One region of the Pelotomaculum isophthalicicum JI genome, then DNA from elsewhere that is predicted to be linked to it. Evidence: riboswitches for the same ligand, from Rfam matches in the RefSeq annotation. Region 1 holds a riboswitch; each other region holds the start of a gene.
What was found. A riboswitch is a leader RNA that binds a small molecule or an ion and turns the genes downstream of it on or off. The one in region 1 is predicted to bind cyclic di-GMP.

Region 1 (6,328 bases):
TGATACGGTGATCGCTCCGGCGTTCATGCAGGACCTTTCCCAGGTGGCCTGCATCACCTGCGGACAATGTGTGATTGCCTGCCCTACCGCTTCACTAACGGAAAAAGAATGTATTGACTCCGTATGGGAGGCGCTTGAAGACCCGGACAAGTATGTAGTAGTGCAAACCGCTCCGTCCATTCAGGTCACTTTGGGTGAGGTGTTCGGCTACCCGGTGGGTACGGTGGTTACCGGGAAACTGGTGGCCGCTTTGCGGCGTCTGGGTTTTGACAAGGTGTTCTCCACGGACTTTACCGCTGACTTGACCATCATGGAAGAAGCCCATGAATTATTGGAAAGGTTGGAGCAGGGTGACAAGCTGCCCCTGCTGTCCTCCTGCAGCCCCGGCTGGGTTAAGTTCGCCGAGCACTTTTACCCGGAGTTTCTGGAGAACTTGTCAACCTGCAAGTCTCCTCATGAAATGTTCGGAGCTCTGACTAAAACTTATTTTGCCGGGAAGCAGGGACTTGATCCCGAAAAAATCGTGGTAGTGGCAATCATGCCCTGCACGGCGAAAAAGTTTGAGGCCAGCAGGCCGGAAATGGGCACCGGCAATTTTAAAGATGTGGACTGGGTTTTAACTACCAGAGAGCTGGCGAGAATGATCAGGCAGGCGGGAATAAATTTCTGCGACTTGCCGGATGAAGATTATGATACTCCCATGGGGATTGCCAGCGGCGCCGGGGCTATCTTCGGTTCTACCGGAGGGGTGATTGAGGCGGCGGTGCGAACCGCGTATTATCTTACCTCCGGCCAGGAGTTGGATGTGCTGGACTATGAGGAGTTACGCGGGTTTAGCGGATTGAAAGAAGCCTGGGTGGAATTGAAGGGAAGACGGATTAAAGTGGCTATCGCGCATGGTACCGGGAACGCCAGGATTTTAATGGACAGGTTGAAAGCCGGCGAGCAATTTGACTACGCGGAAATCATGGCTTGTCCCGGCGGCTGTGTGGGAGGAGGCGGTCAACCGATATTCGGCACCAGGGAACATAAGGAGATATCGTTGGATTACCGCCATAACCGGGCCGATGCCCTGGAACGAATCGATTATTCGAAAAAAATAAGGCGCGCTCACGAAAATCCGGCAGTGAAAAAAATTTATGAAGAGTTCCTGGGACACCCACTGAGCAACATGTCTAAAAAACTGCTGCATACCTATTTTACGCCGCGTGGCGAGTTGCCGGGTTTTAACTTTGGGGGAATGAAAGGTCATCATGCAGGTCATGTGAAGGAGAATATGACAGTGTACGACAGCTGAAATAACCAGCACAAATATCATGCCAAAAGTTATGAATAATATAATTATTGTACCGTAAAGCCAATTACGATATAATAAAATTAAATTAAATAAATATTATCGCAACGTGTTGGGCAAACCCGTGCGAAAGCCGGGGACGCATAGCCTTGGGTCTAACGCTTAGTAGTAAGCCATGATTGCCAGGCAACAAGGAAGCTGACTTTACTGGGGTGGGTATAGTCTTATATGACTATACTCGCCCTTTTTTTATTTATTTAAGATATTGTGTTAAATAGCTTTATAAAAACAAAAAATCTTATAATTATTCGAGAATATAAGGAGGTGAAACTTGAAAACAAGATATTGATCAAATGTATTGATATGGAAAGGGGAGTCTATCTTGTCAGAAAGTACTCAGGTTTTTTTTGCAACTGCGGTATTCTTAATTACATACGCAGTAATCGTTTCAGAAAAAATTCATCGCACTGTGGTTGCCCTGGTGGGAGCTTGTTTGATGGCCTTAACAAAAATATTGGGTCTGGAGCAAGTTATCGAAGCCATCGATTTCAACACCATTGGCTTGCTGGTGGGGATGATGATAATCGTGGGCATCACTAAGCAAACCGGTATTTTTGAATACTTGGCGATCAAGGCGGCCAAGGGTTCAAAGGGAGAACCGCTCAAAATTATCGCCGCCCTTTCTTTGATCACGGCTGTCTTGTCTGCTTTTTTAGATAATGTTACGACCGTGCTGTTAATTGTGCCGGTAACCTTTGCCATAGCCAAGCAGCTGGAACTTAACCCGTTGCCGTTCCTGATTGCTGAGATCATCTCCTCCAATATTGGCGGTACGGCTACTTTAATCGGTGACCCGCCGAACATCATGATCGGTAGCGCCACCGGGCTTGGCTTTATGGATTTTGTCTTTAATCTGACGCCTGTCATAGTTGTTATATACATTTTGACCATTTTCTTTATACAAATCATATACCGGAAACAACTGGTGGCCAGACCGGAACTTCAATCTGTTATTATGGAAATTGATGAGAAGGATGAGATAAAGGACGCCAAGCTTTTACATAAATGCCTCGTGGTGCTTTTTCTTACCGTATTAGGTTTTGTCCTGCACCAATATGTACACCTGGAATCATCCGTCATAGCCTTGTCAGGGGCCAGTCTATTGCTTCTTGTCACCAGGAGTGATCCGGAACATTCTCTGCATGCGGTTGAGTGGCCTGTTATCTTCTTCTTCGTCGGCCTTTTCGTGGTGGTGGGAGCTTTGGAAGAGGTTGGTGTTATTGAGGCAATGGCCAAGTGGTCGCTAGAGGTGACCGGCGGCAACATGGTGCCGACGTCTATGCTGATTCTCTGGCTGTCTGCCATAGCCTCGGCCTTTGTCGATAACATACCTTTTGTCGCTACAATGATCCCACTAATTCAAGACATGGGCCGCCTGGGAGGTATTGCCGACTTAAACTTACTCTGGTGGTCGTTGTCCTTAGGCGCCTGTCTGGGTGGCAACGGTACCGCTATCGGTGCCTCAGCTAATGTGGTCGTCATAGGTATAGCCGAAAAAAGGGGTCTGCTTATCAGCTTTATTAACTATATGAAGATAGCTTTTCCACTGATGCTGATGTCCATAGTTGTGTCCACTGGTTATCTTCTACTCTGGCACTTGGTTCACACTATGACCGCCATAATTGTAACACTAGGTGTCGCAATAGTACTTTTTTTACTCTTAAAACCGCTCTCAAAAATGCTTACAAAATAGAAACGGGTTACATTAAACGGGTTACATCATAAGTATACGAAAATAATAATAATATAGTCTAAATCCCTGAAAATATAAGGTTCATACCACCTGCCACTATTAGTGATAAGGTGGTTTTTTATTTTACAGGCAGGGAATTAAAGGAAAAGCATTAGCTGTTCAGGATATGTATTTGGCTGAGGTGGGCGGTTGGAATGTATTCGCAAAGTGTTTCAAAGAGAGAAAAGGTGTGGTAAAATTAGATAATAATTGTTAACTCAAAAGGAGATTATTTGCGTGCATATTAATCCCAGAAGAATTATTATATTAACGGTTTTCACTGCCCTGTTTTTAATTTCGCTTGGTATACCGTCCATAGGTTTTGCTGATAGCGATATCGCCATTACTGTTTCCGATCCGGATTGTGGGGGCGAAAAAGTACACGAAGGTAATACAATTAATACAGTACTGTCGACCCCCAATGTTTCGTTTGGCGATAACAGGGTAATGGGTACTTTAAGGATAACGGGAAAGAAAGATATAAGTATCCCGGTAAAGCCCGGGAACAAAGTAATGGTGACTCTGCCGGTGGGCGCGTGCTATATGCAAGCTCCTACCGCCGACACGTATAAAAATTATGTTGAGTGGCCCAAGATTTTGGACGGCGAAAAAAATCAGATACAGGACGCCAAAAATGTACCGGGTATCAAATTTATATCAGGTACCCCCCGTTCCATTACTGTGGAAGTCGGGAATATTGATGCCGCAGGCAAGATCATGGTATTGGACTTTGTTTTTGATAAAGAAAATTATAGTACGCTTAGAGTATCCCGGTTAATTGATGTCGCGAAAGAATATAAGGAAAATCCTGATGAAAAAGTTACCCGGCTGGAGTTTATGAAAATTCTGGCTGATTCGACCGTACCTTTCCCCTCATGTCCGTTAAAAATAGTCTATGACGATAAAATCCTTACAGAGCGTTTCTTGGACTCAGATAAAATTTCTCCGCAAGATCTGGATAAAATAAAGCCATTAATAGATTCCGGGGTTATTGTCGGCTGTCAAAATTTACTTGAGCCGGATAATTATCTAACCAGGGCGGAGGCAGCCAACGCGGCAGGTAAACTATTCCCAACGTCAGAACAAAATACTAACTTTACAGATGATTTGCCTGCGTGGGCGCTTGGCATAAGAGCCGCCGCGGCCAAGGGTATTGTCATCGGATATCCTGACGGTGCCTTTAAGCCGGATCAATTTATTACTAAATCTGAACTGCTGACATTGTTGCAAAGAACACTTGAATCCTATGAGACTAAGAAGGAAAATTAACTTTCCTCCATAACTTCACAAATCCTTCATGTCTTGAGCGATTTCCGCCACTTTCTCGGGTGGTAAAGAAATAATCTCATCCAAATCCTGCTCGCTCCATATTTCATTTACAGCGACTATGGCAACATCCCGGCTGACGCCATGCTCTAAGAGCATGAGCATAACCTTCAGTTCTTTTTCGCTTCTGTCCATGTGTTTCCCTCCATTTCTCCCCGGGTATCAATTGTATCATAAACTTGGGGAGAGTAGCCATTATGTGATAGGCATGGTATCTTAGTATTAATAAAACAGGAAGGGTGATTAGCTGATGAAAGTTGTAGGTATTAACGGCAGCGCCAGAAAAGATGGGAATACCGCTATTCTAATCAAACGGGTTTTCGTAGAACTGGAAAAGGAAGGCATCGAGACGGAATTAATCCAGTTGGCCGGCGAGAAGATCAGAGGATGTCTGGCCTGTATGAAATGCCTGGAAAATAAAGATAAGCGTTGCTCCAACGATAGTGATTCATTTAATATGTATTTTAAAAAAATGTTGGATGCGGATGGGATTATCCTGGGATCACCAACTTACTTTTCCGATATGACGCCGGAAATGAAGGCGCTAATTGACCGGGCAGGTTACGTATCAAGAGCCAACGGTGATTTGTTAAAACGGAAAGTGGGGGCGGCGGTGTCCGTCGCGCGGCGGGCCGGAGCGATTCATACTATTGATTCGATAAACCACCTTTTTTTCATCAGCCAGATGATCGTACCCGGTTCAAATTACTGGAACCTGGGTATCGGCCGGGAAAAAGGAGAAGTTGAGGCCGATGCGGAAGGAATGCAAATCATGCGGGTTTTGGGTGAAAATATGGCTTGGCTGCTGAAAAAAATAAACGGTTAGTAACGCCTGTTTCATTTAATGTTAGATAGGCTTTTGTAAGACATAAGGTGCTGAAATATGAAATTTTTTGATAAAAACATTGACATTGTTATTTTTGATATGGACGGGACTATTTTTGATACTGAAAGATTGGCTATAAAACTATATATCGAGGCGTCACAATTGTTGGGAACACCGCTTGGTCTTGACATTCTTGAAAAATCAATAGGTTTAAATGCCGTGGCAACGGAAAAGTTAATGAAAGAAACCTATGGAGAGGATTACCCATACGGAAAGGTAAAAGAAAAGTTTTTGCAACTAAAGTTTGCTCATATCGATCAGTTTGGTCTGCCCATAAAAGAAGGAGTGAAGGAAGTTTTCAGGAAACTGCGGGAAAACAATGTGCCCATGGCGCTCGCCACTTCTACCGATCGTGACTTAACGGAAAAGTATCTGGGGATTTCAGGCTTAAATAAATATTTTCAGGTGATTGTATGTGGCAACGAAGTGGCAAAGAGTAAGCCGGAACCGGAGATATTTTTAAAAGCTGTCGATTTGCTTGGCAGCGAAGCTTCAAAATGTATTGTTCTTGAAGATTCAGAGAATGGCTTGCTTGCGGCAAGCCGGGCGGGGACAATTCCGGTTTTGATTAAAGATATCAAGTATCCGGCTGATAAAGTGAGAAAGCTTGCCTTTCGCGAATATGAAAGTATGATTGACATTATTAACTGTTTTGAATTTTGATAAGCATAATGCGTGAAACCAAAAATAAACAAGGTGGAGAGATAATATGCGAATTGAATGGAAGGGGCATGCCAGCTTTTTGCTGATCAGTTCCAAAGGAGTACGGGTGTTGACAGATCCATTTGATCAGTATGTAGGTTACCCGTTGCCAAATGTCGAGGTGGACGTGGCAACAGTCAGCCACCAGCACGGTGATCATAATTACGTTGATTCGCTGCCGGGCAAACCGGTGATAATAGAAGGCGCCGGTGAGCATGAGGCCGCCGGGATTGTGATCAAAGGGGTAGCCACGTGCCACGATACGGAGCAAGGAAAAAAGCGAGGGAAAAACACAGTTTTTGTTATCAATCTGGACGGATTGAACATC
Region 2 (6,328 bases), on a different contig from region 1:
AGACCTCTTGAGACTGTGACATATAATGAGATCTGCCAACTCGCCCAGGAAGGAGCCAAAGTGATTCACCCCCGGGCTGTGGAAATTACCATGCAAAAAAATATTCCTTTGAGGATTAAATGCACTTTTAACGACGCGCCAGGTACTCTAGTTACTTCGTATGGAGAAGTATATAAGGGTTCTATAGATATTACCAGGGACCGTACAATAACTGGAATTACAAATATCTCTGACGTCAGCAGGATGAAAATTATAATTAAAAATTGTTCTGATGTCCCTGAATTTCAGAAAAAAATATTTAATGCTTTGGCGCATGCCGGAATTAGTTTAGATCTAATCAACATACTTTCGGAATCAATTCTTTTTACTGTAAAAAATTCGGTTGTAGCCAAAGCAGTTCGTGTCCTGGAAGAAATAAATATTTACCCCGAGGTGCTGCCTGATTGCGCTAAAGTGGCGGTTGTGGGAGCAGGAATGACTGGTGTTCCCGGTGTTATGGCTAAAATTGTTGAGGCGCTGTCTAACGAAAAAATACAGATCTTGCAGTCTGCCGATTCTTATACAACAATTTGGATACTGGTGAAGCGGGTTGAAATGGAAAAATGTATCCAAATATTGCACCGGCAATTCAGACCGGGTGAATATTTATAAAGAAGGTGAAAGATTTGACAAATGATTTTGGTCGAATGATTACAGCTATGGTTACACCCTTTAATAAAGATCTTACAATTAATTTAAGCCAGGCCAAAAAATTAGCTTCTTACCTGGTTCAGACCGGGTCGGACGGATTGGTGGTTGCAGGTACGACCGGTGAATCGCCGACTCTTAGTACAGATGAGAAGGTCGGGCTTTTCGAAGCGATTGTTGAAGAGGTTGGTGGTAAAGCTGCTGTAATCGCCGGTACCGGCAGTAACTCCACTGCCAGCAGCATAGTCTTAACCCAAGCCGCGCAAAAAGCCGGAGTTGATGGTGTTATGCTGGTAGCTCCTTATTACAACAAGCCGTCACAGGAGGGGCTTTTTCAGCATTTCAAAGCCATAGCAGAGAGTACGGAACTGCCGATTATTCTGTATAATATACCGGGTAGGACCTCAGTAAACATGTTGCCTGAGACAGTGGCAAGGCTTGCTGAGATCACTAATATTGTCGCAATCAAGGAAGCAAGCGGCAGTTTGGATCAGGTTAGTGAATTAAGACGTTCTTTACCTGACCACTTTGCTATTTACAGTGGTGACGACTCATTGACCTTGCCTGTTCTAGCGTTGGGCGGCAAGGGGGTAATAAGTGTGGCTTCTCACTTAACAGGTATGCGCATTAAAGAGATGATTAACGCGTATACTTCCGGCAATACTACCCTGGCTACAAAAATTCACTTGGAACTTTTCCCTGTTTTTAAAGGAATGTTTATTACTACTAATCCGGCACCAGTGAAAACTGCTTTAAGCATCAAAGGCTGGCAGGTAGGCGGTCTGCGCCTTCCTTTAGTGCAAGTTACTGCGGCGGAAAAAGAAAATATTTGCTCCTTATTGGTAAACATGAAATTATTATAGGAAGTTGATAAATATATACCATTAGAACTTGTGGACAGGTTCCATAATATATTTGTCCAAGCCATTGAGCGCTGGCTTGTTGCAGGTAAAAAAATGAAGTATAATATTACCTGAATGTAAAGCAAGGCTTTCCTAGAACTATCAGTCAATAAAATACTTCCCACCTTCTCCTAGTTTATCTCACCGGTTGCAGTACGATATATAATTGTTTTTTTAGATGGTTAAGGAGGTGCGGATTTGGCGCGAGATCCCAAATTGTCCCTGATTCCTCTCGGAGGATTAGGGGAAATCGGCAAAAATATGATGGCGGTGAGATTTGGGGAGAATATTTTAGTAATTGACTGCGGTTTAATGTTCCCGGAAGAAGAAATGTTGGGAATAGATATTGTTATTCCGGACATTACCTATCTGTTGGATAATAGGGAGCTTGTCCGCGGGATAGTGCTTACCCATGGCCATGAGGATCATATAGGAGCCCTGCCTTATGTCTTGCGGCAGTTAAATGTTCCTGTGTACGGCACGAGGCTTACCTTAGGCTTGCTGCAAGGTAAGCTTAAGGAGCGGAATGTTGATGCCGCTCTTAATTCGGTTAAGCCAAGGGACATTGTTCAAATCGGGCCATTCAGGGTGGAATTCATCAAAGTATCGCACAGTATACCGGATGCTGTGGCAATAGCCGTGCATACACCGGTGGGAGTGATTATTTACACTGGTGACTTTAAATTTGACCAGACCCCGGTCGACGGCCAGGTTACTGATTTTCACCGGCTGGCTCAGTTGGGTGACAAAGGTGTATTGGTTTTGCTGTCGGATAGCACCAACGCTGAAATACCAGGATACACCCTTTCTGAGCGAATGGTGGGAAATACTTTTGATGAAACCTTTCGCCAGGCTACTGAGCGGATTATTATCGCCACATTTGCGTCAAATGTGCACAGGCTCCAGCAAGCCATCCAGGTAGCTCACAGGCAGAACCGCAAGGTTGCCGTAGTGGGACGTAGCATGGTTAATGTGGTCAGTGTGGCTTACGAACTCGGATATCTTCATATTCCCGAGAACACGATGGTCGAGTTAGATGAGGCAAACCGTCTGCCGAGACATAAGGTGGTAATTTTAACAACAGGCAGTCAGGGAGAACCGATGTCGGCTTTGACGAGAATAGCCTTGTCAGATCATAAACAGGTAGATATTGTACCGGGCGACACGGTTATTATTTCGGCCACTCCTATCCCCGGAAACGAAAAGGTGGTTGCCCGGATTATAGACCAGCTTTTCAAACAAGGAGCGTATGTTATTTACGAATCGGCTTCAAGTATTCACGTATCAGGACATCCGTGCCAGGAAGACCTCAAAATGATGATTAACCTGGTTCGCCCCAAGTTTTTTGTACCTGTGCACGGGGAATACAGAATGCTCATTAAGCACGCTGAACTGGCCAAAGAAGTTGGGGTTTTGCCGGGGAATGTTTTTGTGGCGGAAAATGGCCAGGTATTGGAATTCACCCGCCGCGCCGGGCGAATCAACGGCAAGGTAACGGCTGGAAAAGTGCTTGTTGATGGTTTAGGTGTCGGGGATGTTGGCAATATCGTTCTCAGAGATCGCAAGCAGCTATCCCAGGATGGAATTCTGATCGTGGTTGTTACAATAAATCGAGAAGCAGGTTTGATTGTAGCCGGTCCTGATATAGTATCACGAGGTTTTGTTTACGTCCGGGAATCGGAAGAATTGCTGGAAGAAGCCAGGATAAAGGTTAGGAATGCGTTAGATATATGCACGGAACGTGGTGTATCGGAATGGTCGGCAATTAAATCGCAAGTAAGGGAAGTTTTAGGAAAATTTCTTTATGAAAAAACTAGGAGAAGGCCAATGATTTTACCCATCATCATGGAAGTGTGACGAAAGAAACTGGAAATAATCCTAAGTGAATTAAGCCGCTATTATGCGGCTTTTCCGTTCTTATTACGGATATTTAAGTAAATGTAGTGAAAAAATATATTGCACAGGTAATTAATAACTTATATAATAACAACAAAGCAATCTATGCCGAAAGGCATAGGGCGCAAAGCTACGGACCTAAAGGGTTATTGATTTGCCTTACGGTAGCCGGGCTGCCTTAGGTTATATTATTATCGCCAAGCCTAAGTATTTAACTTGGGCTTGGCTTTATTATTACATATTGCGACAAATTGTTTACAATATAGTTGTTTTGAATAACTGAGGTGTGACATATGGTTAGAATAAAACCGGTCAAAGGCATATTTATATTACTATTAGGGATTGGTTTACTTATAGGAGCATATGACACTGCCAATGCAGTTGAACTTAATGGTGTAAGTCTCGGGCCGTCGATCGTCGACAAAACCGTTAAACCAGGGGAAAGCTTCGAACAAGAATTTAACGTGCAGAACCGGACAGGTGAAATTGTTAGAATTGAAGCATATTTACAGGATTTTCGCGAGGAAAACAACCAGTGGAATAAGGTCGAGGACATTGATTCCAGCTGGTCGCCCATGACCTGGGCTACTGTCGTCAGCGCTCCGGAAAAACTGGATAATGGGGAACAAGGTAAAATCCGTGTAAGATTTGATGTTCCTTTAAATGCTGAAGCGGGTGAGCATGTAACTTATTTTAACAGCAAATTCATACCTATGCTCCCGGAACAAGAAGGGAAGTTGTCCGCGGCTATTACTGTGGCATCAGAAATCCGCTCGCTTGTTTACGTGAAAGTAACCGATGCCGCTGGAAGTTTAAACCTAAAGCGAGACTGGCGCGTTATTAAAGCGGATACAGGTTTCTGGAACACTGGCAAGCCTGTTTTTATTGTGGCTGTAACAAACACAGGTGATGTGCACCTGGAAGTACGGGGTAATATTGAAATTTATGACGTTCTGAGAAACCAGAGGACTCAACTCAATGTACCATTGTTTAACGTTTTGCCCGGTAAAGAGAAAAAGATTGAAATTCCTTGGGACGAAGCGCCATTCATCGGTTATTTCCAAGGAAACATGTTGTTGACCTATAATAGTGAGAACTTTTATGAACGAAAGCTATCATTCTTAACCGGACCTCTGCTTACAATGGCTGGTACGGTGACGATTATTGCGGCCATTATTCTTGCCGTCATTCTATATATTCGCAAGCTTCACAAACGGTTGGCGGAAAAAGGAGGACTGCAGGACAATAATCCCGGAGCATAATCATAATTAAATGACACCAACGGTCCGGGTACAACATGAAAGGAGGTGAATTAGGTGAAAAAAACCGTAGCTATTCTTTTGATGCTAGGAATACTGATGGTTGCCGCGGGCATAGTGAATGCAGCCACCTTGGCTATAACCGCCAATGTTCAAAACTCATTGACCCTGGCGCTTAATCCAGCTTCTTTGACCTTTAACAACGTACAGCAAGGTACTGCTACTACCCCTGAGACATTGACAGCCACCACCAGTGGAACCGGTGCCTACCAACTCCAGCTTTCAAGCACATCATTCATCGCGTCTGGAGGAGTAACACAACCGGCTAGTGTGCTGCAGTACAGGGATCAATTGTTAGCAGGTAATTACGCAAATGCTTCAGGTACTGCTACAAACATGTTGGCTTCCGCCGGTACAGCAGTCGTAGGTGGGGATGCGAAGAACTTCGACATTCGGGTTAATTTCCCGGGTAACGCAAGTGACGGCAGTTACACTGCCACAGTTACAATTTCCGCTGTCCCACAATAAAAGCATTGCCATAAAACAAATAATCCAAAAAAGGCTGCCACCCAAAACGGATTTTGTCTTGACAATGCTTAAGTTTATTTTAACATGATCACAAGACGAAAACAAATCTAGAAATAAGTGGGATAGCGTATGTATAGTGTCTGGGACTTTAGTCCCAGACACTATACTACTTGCCGCTTTGCTGGCTGCAAGTAGTGGTTGGACTAAGGGGGAAGATGCGTTGGGTAAATGGACGGTAAAACTCCTTTGTTTACTTCTGGGGTCGCTTTGTTTAATAATTTGCTCTGCAAACGGCGCCAACCTGGAAACTAAGGCCAATATACAGAAACAGCTTGATGTCATAATAGATGCTAATTCATTGTCATTTCCAACGGTTAATGTTGGCAAAATTAGCGAAGAAAAAAATGTTACTGTCATGGTTAAGGGTAATGACCTATATCAGCTATATATTCAAGCAACAGTTTTAAAAGCAGATGGTTTAAAGGAGCTTCTGCCAACTGTGCTGGAGTTCAAGGAAAAGTCGGAGTCACGGTGGCTTCCTGCATCAGATGCGCTGATTCCTGTATTGACAACGCCGGCTATGGCAAAAGCGAGTGGCGATCAAAAAGAAATAGCTTTTCGCTTGAATGTTCCACCTTCCGCTAAGCCTGGCTTGTATAGTTGTGAAGTGAATATAATTGCCTGTGTGTACGCGGATGCAAATAAAAGTGTGAACAAAGATATTCCTGCCGGTGTAAGCGAAGATGTTCATAAGATTGACAATGAAAATGATTCTACAAGTGTAAGCGAACATGTTTATAATTGATATGTTAAGCTGTGAATAATTTTTATTGATGAGGGAGTGTTGACAAAAATTTCTGGACAAGCTGTGGGTCGAATTGTTCACCGGAACATTTTTTTAATTCAACCACTGCTTCACTAACAGTTGTAGCTTTTCGGTAAGGACGGTCGCTCGTCATAGCGTCATAAGCATCGACAATTGCCAGGATGCGGCACTCCAAGGGAATTTCTTCACCTGCCAAACCCAACGGATAACCTTTACCGTTAAACCATTCG
Region 3 (6,328 bases), on a different contig from region 1:
TTAGTTCATCGACGTTGCTGAAATCCAACTCCCCGCTCAGATCCAAAATAACGTTTTCCAGGGTTTTCCTTTTTCTTATTTGCATAAAACTTCCCTACCTTACTTTTATAACAGCGAGGGTAATGTCATCTTTTTGGGATGTGCCCCTGGCAAATCGCGAAACCGCCTCTATAACAGCCTCCCGGATTCCGGCAGCGTTGCGGCCTGCATTTAACTGTAATACCTCTTTCAGCCTGGCGAGCCCAAATTTTTCGCCGTGCTGGTTACGGGCTTCCACTACCCCGTCGGTATAAAGAAGAACTACCTCTCCTGAGAATAGGGCGAGCTTCCGGGAATCTTTGTAATCATATTTTTCTTGAAGCCCCAGGGCAATTCCATTGGTTATTAATGTTTCCGCCTTCCCACCCTGGTAGCATAAAGGGTAATGATGCCCTGCATTGAAACAGCAGATCTGGCGCAAGTCCGGATCATATACAATGATGCAAAAAGTGGCAAAAGCCCCGGCCCGGCGGAGGTCTACCCCTACAATGGCATTCAACCGCGACAAAACCCTGGATAGGTCCTTTTCTTCGGCAAGAATAGCCCGTAGAGTGCTGCGCAGTATAAACATCAACATGGCGGCCGCCATACCTTTGCCCATAACATCCCCGATTACCGCTACCAACCGTCCCCCGTCCAGGAGCAGAAAGTCAAAGTAGTCGCCCCCTACAACCCGGGCGGGTATACTCCGGCCGGTTATCTCTATCCCTTCCAACTCGGGAAAATACTGCGGCAAAAGGTTTTCTTGTGCTTTTTGGGCCAGGACCAGTTCGGACTTTACGTCCTCCAGGTTTTTCCGCGCCAGCCTGCACCGCAGGGCATCTTCCAGCGCCCAACCCAGGACGCGGGCAACTATAGATATTGTTTTAAGGGCTAAGTCAGAAAACCGGCGCGGCTTTTTGCACCCCAGTACTAGTACGCCCAGAACTCCTTTCTCCACCGGCACAGGCACTGCCATGGTAAGAGCGCTTTTCCAGGTGCAGCCGGTTGTATTACCCGCTCCAGCCTCCGGAGCATGAGGGCTATTACCCCGGTCATGCACTGCGCGGACATAGTCGTTAAAATCTTTTTGCAGAAGCGAAAGGAGGATGGATTCTCCATCTTCACTTTTGCGCCATTCTGCCAGCACAGTAAGCGATTCTCCGCTGATACCCACTAAGGCAGTATAATCGACATTGATTAGAGTCCCAAGATCATTCAATACCCTTTTTAGCCGCCATTCCGGGTTCAAATCATCCCCGGTTATTAGTCGCTGGTCCTCCATAATCTCACCTGGTTTTTTTTACCTTCCAAAAAACTTCTCCGTTCTCATGGGGGCCGGGCACTTTAAAAAACTCATCCAGCCCCACCAGCCTGAGGATTTCACTCACATCCTCCTGCACATTTATCAACTGCACAGACTTCTCACGCTGCCGCCATTGGCGCCATATTTCCAGCAAACAATGGATGCCGGTGGAATCAACAAAGCTGACACCGCCCAAGTCCAAAACCAGGGACTTTTCGTTTTCGCAGTTGCTCAGGGTAAGTTCAATCAGTACATCCACGGCTTCCAGGTCCAGTTCCCCTTCGAGGCATACATAGCGAACGTTTTCGTCTATCCGGAGCAAGCTTTTAAGCAAAAACAAGACCTCCTCTTCCACCTTACTGTTTTTCCGGCTGGCTGCAAGGGGGATTTCCCGACCTTGAATTGTCGAATTCCATTGCCAGCATGGTACCGCCCGCATCTGTGTGCAGGTACAGTCGATCTGCGTAATGGGTAATCAGGGTAAAGCCGCAGCCCAGGGAATTCTTGGTGGAATAGTGCTGCATCAGGGTTGCCTTGGGTAAGTCGGCAAGTTTGATGCCCGGCCCATCGTCTTTTACCACCAGCCGAAGTCTTCCATCCAATTGAACGGCGAACCATTCGCCTGATACGGCATGCTTCAGGACATTAGTAAGCGCTTCCGAAAAACAGAGGAGGACATGGTAATGCCTGGAAGATGGGATGGCGGATAACACTTTCTTTAACGACAACCGGGCTAAAGCTATGTCCTTTGGCTCCTTGAGATAGGAATGCAGCAGTATCCGTTCTTTTACAATAAAATTTTTCGCTTCCTCCCGGCTGACCAGGTTGAAACGTCCGCCGGTTACCGCCGCCATGGCTTCCCGGTATGCCTGTATTTGCTGGCGGTGGATTTTTCTTTCCTTCTCGATAATGTCGGTTATATCGAAAGCCAGCAGGCCGCCGCTTTGATAATCAAAAGGAATGCCGTGCAGATCCAACACTCGCCCGCCCTCGGCGCTGATGATAACCTCTCTCCGATGGTTACCCAATCTGACCACCTCATGCATCAAGGATCGTACTTCTTCCATAGGCAAGTCCATGTCTGTCTGTCCGGAAAGATGTCGAAACCTGCCGCGCTCATATTTCAGCACCCGGCCTAAACGCATGGCATTGATTAGTTCCGACTTTTCCACTTCCGCCATTAAACGTTGACGCACCAATTCCTTAAGATGGTCGGGCATCTGTTGGCTGATTTCTTCAATGAATTGTCCGGTGGTGCTGGTAAGCAGGCGGTAGACTTCTCCGCCCAGGCGTGATGAGGTCTCTCCCGCACGTTGAACAACAAAAATATCGAAAGGGTGAGTATCACCTTTACCCCTTATTACCACCGGCCTTACTTCCAGCATCAGTTGATCAAGCAACCGGATGGTATACTGGCCCTGCAGGGGTGCTTTTGTCCTCAATCCCAGCTCGATCGGGTTCAGAACCAAAATTTCGGCTGGATATTTCAAGCCGTCCGGCGCTTCCAGCGTCACGGGTATCGGCTGGTGCAACTCATGGCGCATCTCCCCTCCGCCAATGAAGTCCGGGCACTTCTGACACGGGCGATCAGGATATTGTTGGCTACAAATTTGACATTTCTGCACTTTTTACTCCACCACCACAACCAAAACAAACTTACAGCAGCTACAATGAGTTAAACATGGAGAAATCGAAAACTTTATATAAAACCACATAAGGGTAAAAGCAAATCGCCTGATACGTGATTATCAACCAGCACAGGAAATGCATCGAATTTTATAGACAGGGGAGCTTCCCATATAAACGATCTCTTTTAAGCTACACTTTTATTCCAGGTAAGACCCGGCAAAATACTTCCACGACGGACGGATCGAAATGACTTCCGGAGCAACGCATTAGTTCAGCAATAGCTGCCTCCCGCTCCAGCTTCGGGCGGTAAATCCGATCTGCAACCATCGCATCGAATGCGTCCACCACGGCTAAAATACGTGCTCCCAGGGGGATGGCTTCACCTTGCAAACCAGCAGGATAACCCTTCCCGTCGTACCGTTCATGGTGATAAAGCACCATCAGGCTGATATCTTGCGAACCCGGGATCGTCTTGATTATCTCGCAGCCAATAACCGGATGCTTTTTTATTTCAACCCATTCGGCAGGGCTTAACTTTCCCGGCTTTGACAGATATGAGTCCTTTATTCCGACCTTGCCAATGTCGTGGAACAAGCCGGCCAAGTATAGGTATTCTTGCATTTTTAAAGTCATGCCCATTTCCCCGGAGATAATTTTGGCGAGTAGCGCGACCTTTCGTGAGTGAGCCGCACAACTTGCGTCGCGTGCTTCGATTACCTTGAGTAAGGTTTCGGCAACACGAATAAACGTCAACTTCAAATTTGAAGACACCTCGGGACAATATTTTTAATGGAGGAAAATTTGTGGCGTGGCTACAGTAATAAGTGGAGGTGCGCGGTATCCAGCGCGCTTAAAGTGGTTGGCATAAAGAGAGGATATAAGCAGAGTATTGCATATACGCATAATTATGGTAAATTTTGAAATATCACCCCCCCCCCCCCCAGAACATATGTTCTTATAGATTTGCATAGTGCTATTTTATACATGATTGAAACAATGTTGTTCCGGGGGGTAATTCCGAACCAAGCCATTTTTCTGGAATATGTCTGGCAACTAAGATCCATGACTTTTCACCCGTAATTTCAAAATACTATAAAATTACTCATTCATAGCCTTAATCAAAACCAAAATTCCGTTAATTTAGCACCAAGACGACATTGCTATAGTACTAACGCACTATATAAAAACGAAAAACTACCTTGCCGTGAAAGGTAGTGTCTCAATTAAAAAATATTCACGGCAACCCGGCTGTCATAGCTTTCGCTTTAGACCCGTGGCTTTGCGTCCCCATCTTTCGACTGGGTTTACCTTTTTCTTTTAACACATTGTATCTTTCGACGGTCCCAGTGTCAATAGGACCTAAGTCTTAATAATAGGACCATTATCCTGGCTGTACATTCAGGAAGAGGCTGACTACGGCAGATGTCTCGGCGCGGGTTGCACTGCCATCCGGCTTGAGTACAATATGTTGTTGCCACGAGCACACCCATCAAATTTCAGATGATCAGGCGGTTGTGCCCTGCTTAGAAAGGAAGGATGTTAATTTGGATGCAATACGTACATGTTGTGCCGGCTTGGATGCACACCAAGCCAATGTCGTTGCCTGTGTTTTGAAAGGGCCATTGGATCGTAAGCCTGAAAAGCAAATTCGTGAGTTTTCAACTGTTTTAACAGGCCAGTAGTTATGCACTTACAGTAAATAAGTACCATTTTTAAAATCGCCCAATAATCGAAATGGATGGTATTTTTTTGCCATCATTGTCGATACGGGTGATACAAAAATGAATCTGAATAAAGAAGGCGCCGAAGAAGCCCTCTCCCACCGTGAAATGGTCGGGTACTTATTCAACGCCAGCCATCGGATTTGCTGTTACGAGCAACAAATCCAAGTCTATTTTGACACAACTGGCGATCGGTTTTCAAGGTTCATCGAAAAATTTTGGCCTTCACAACCATTTTTGTTGTTATGGAATTGGTGCTGTTTTCCTGTAACTGCATAACTTATGTTATTTAAATAATTAATCGGAGTCAGACCGGTCTCTCTTTTAAAAATTCTCGCATAATATGACGGGGACATGTTGGCTATCCCCGCCAACCGCTCAACGGATATCTTTCGCCATAGATTAGAATGCATATAATCAATAGTTTTGTCTATTTCAAATCGGTATTTTATCCGGTCTCTTTTACAATTAATATTAAATATGCTTCTAATGATTAAATGGCACAACTCAACGCTGAGCGCCTTTACGATAATTTCAGAACCAGGCATCTTATTATCAATTTCAATCATGAATTCCTTAAGTCTTGATAATAAAGCAGGCAAACATTCATATACAGCTCCGCGAAAAACAATATTTTGAGTGACTGGGTATGCCAGCAACTGCTCTTGAAAAAACTCTTTTTCAATAAGAATTGCCACATATCCCGGGTGTTGACCGGAATGCACCTCATGGTGAGGGATGCCCGGTGACAGCGCTAAAATTTTCCCCTGCGGGGACTGAATTGTATCTTCACCTATCTTTAGAGCAGTCCTGTCATTAAAAGCAATTGTGAACATGTAAGAAGGATGTGTATGCCGGGGCGAAACCGCGTAATAACAAGGCCCGGTTACCGGCATAAACACACCGACATTCTCACCGGCAAAACAATCCACATGAATTAGCTGTTCCTGTTCAACCGGCCCGACCAAACGTTGAATTTTTGTTATCTCAGATTGCGCTATACCAACCATGTAAAAACGTCTTCCATAATAATTCTAGGCTGTCAATGTTTCCATCTGTTCCAGCAGCCGGGCGAATAAATTGAGCCCGTCTTGCACGGGTTGAGGTGTGGTCATGTCCACTCCGGCTGTTCTCAACAAGTCGAGCGGGTAATCGGAACCCCCCATTTTCAGGAAATTCAAGTAACGGTTAACCGCCGCTTCTCCTTCCCTGAGGATCTGTTGACTTATCGAGGTAGCTGCCGAAAAACCCGTGGCATACTTATACACATAATACGCTGAATAAAAATGGGGAATGCGGGCCCATTCCAGATCTATGTCCTTGTCGATAACAATGCCCGGTCCGTAATAGTCGACATTCAGCTGGCGATATATCTCACTTAATAGAGCAGGAGTCAAGGCAATGCCGGCCTCGACTTTCTCATGGATGACTTTTTCAAATTCGGCAAACATAGTCTGTCTGAATACCGTACCCCGGAATTCCTCCAAATAATGGTTCAGTAAGTACAATTTTTTGTTCCGGTCGGTTTCAATATTCAGCAAGTACGCCATCAGCAGGGACTCATTAACCGTGGAAGCCACTTCCGCCGTAAAAATCTTGTAATGAGCATAGACATACGGTTGCTCCCGGTATGAATAATAGGTATGCATGGCGT

Region 2: another riboswitch for cyclic di-GMP. It lies ahead of L7E55_RS02870 (fimbrial biogenesis chaperone); the one in region 1 lies ahead of L7E55_RS09930 (ArsB/NhaD family transporter).
Region 3: another riboswitch for cyclic di-GMP. It lies ahead of L7E55_RS09030 (HD-GYP domain-containing protein); the one in region 1 lies ahead of L7E55_RS09930 (ArsB/NhaD family transporter).

Annotation. Positions count from the first base shown of each region.
Region 1 covers NZ_JAKOAV010000017.1:16,500-22,827, reverse strand. Annotated here, with positions in the region: gene L7E55_RS09935 (NADH-dependent [FeFe] hydrogenase, group A6) at 1-1,297, shown strand, start outside; cyclic di-GMP riboswitch class I at 1,400-1,489, shown strand; gene L7E55_RS09930 (ArsB/NhaD family transporter) at 1,677-3,047, shown strand; gene L7E55_RS09925 (S-layer homology domain-containing protein) at 3,324-4,355, shown strand; gene L7E55_RS09920 (hypothetical protein) at 4,371-4,547, opposite strand; gene L7E55_RS09915 (flavodoxin family protein) at 4,663-5,238, shown strand; gene L7E55_RS09910 (HAD family hydrolase) at 5,296-5,961, shown strand; gene L7E55_RS09905 (MBL fold metallo-hydrolase) at 6,008-6,328, shown strand, end outside.
Region 2 covers NZ_JAKOAV010000003.1:100,458-106,785, forward strand. Annotated here, with positions in the region: gene dapG (aspartate kinase) at 1-651, shown strand, start outside; gene dapA (4-hydroxy-tetrahydrodipicolinate synthase) at 666-1,550, shown strand; gene L7E55_RS02865 (ribonuclease J) at 1,788-3,446, shown strand; cyclic di-GMP riboswitch class I at 3,573-3,666, shown strand; gene L7E55_RS02870 (fimbrial biogenesis chaperone) at 3,779-4,747, shown strand; gene L7E55_RS02875 (hypothetical protein) at 4,802-5,272, shown strand; gene L7E55_RS02880 (hypothetical protein) at 5,493-6,077, shown strand; gene L7E55_RS02885 (sensor domain-containing diguanylate cyclase/phosphohydrolase) at 6,100-6,328, opposite strand, start outside.
Region 3 covers NZ_JAKOAV010000014.1:78,379-84,706, reverse strand. Annotated here, with positions in the region: gene L7E55_RS09050 (STAS domain-containing protein) at 1-85, opposite strand, end outside; gene L7E55_RS09045 (PP2C family protein-serine/threonine phosphatase) at 95-1,303, opposite strand; gene L7E55_RS09040 (STAS domain-containing protein) at 1,308-1,658, opposite strand; gene L7E55_RS09035 (ATP-binding protein) at 1,681-2,949, opposite strand; gene L7E55_RS09030 (HD-GYP domain-containing protein) at 3,143-3,712, opposite strand; cyclic di-GMP riboswitch class I at 4,189-4,272, opposite strand; gene L7E55_RS09020 (helix-turn-helix domain-containing protein) at 4,845-5,684, opposite strand; gene pepF (oligoendopeptidase F) at 5,709-6,328, opposite strand, start outside.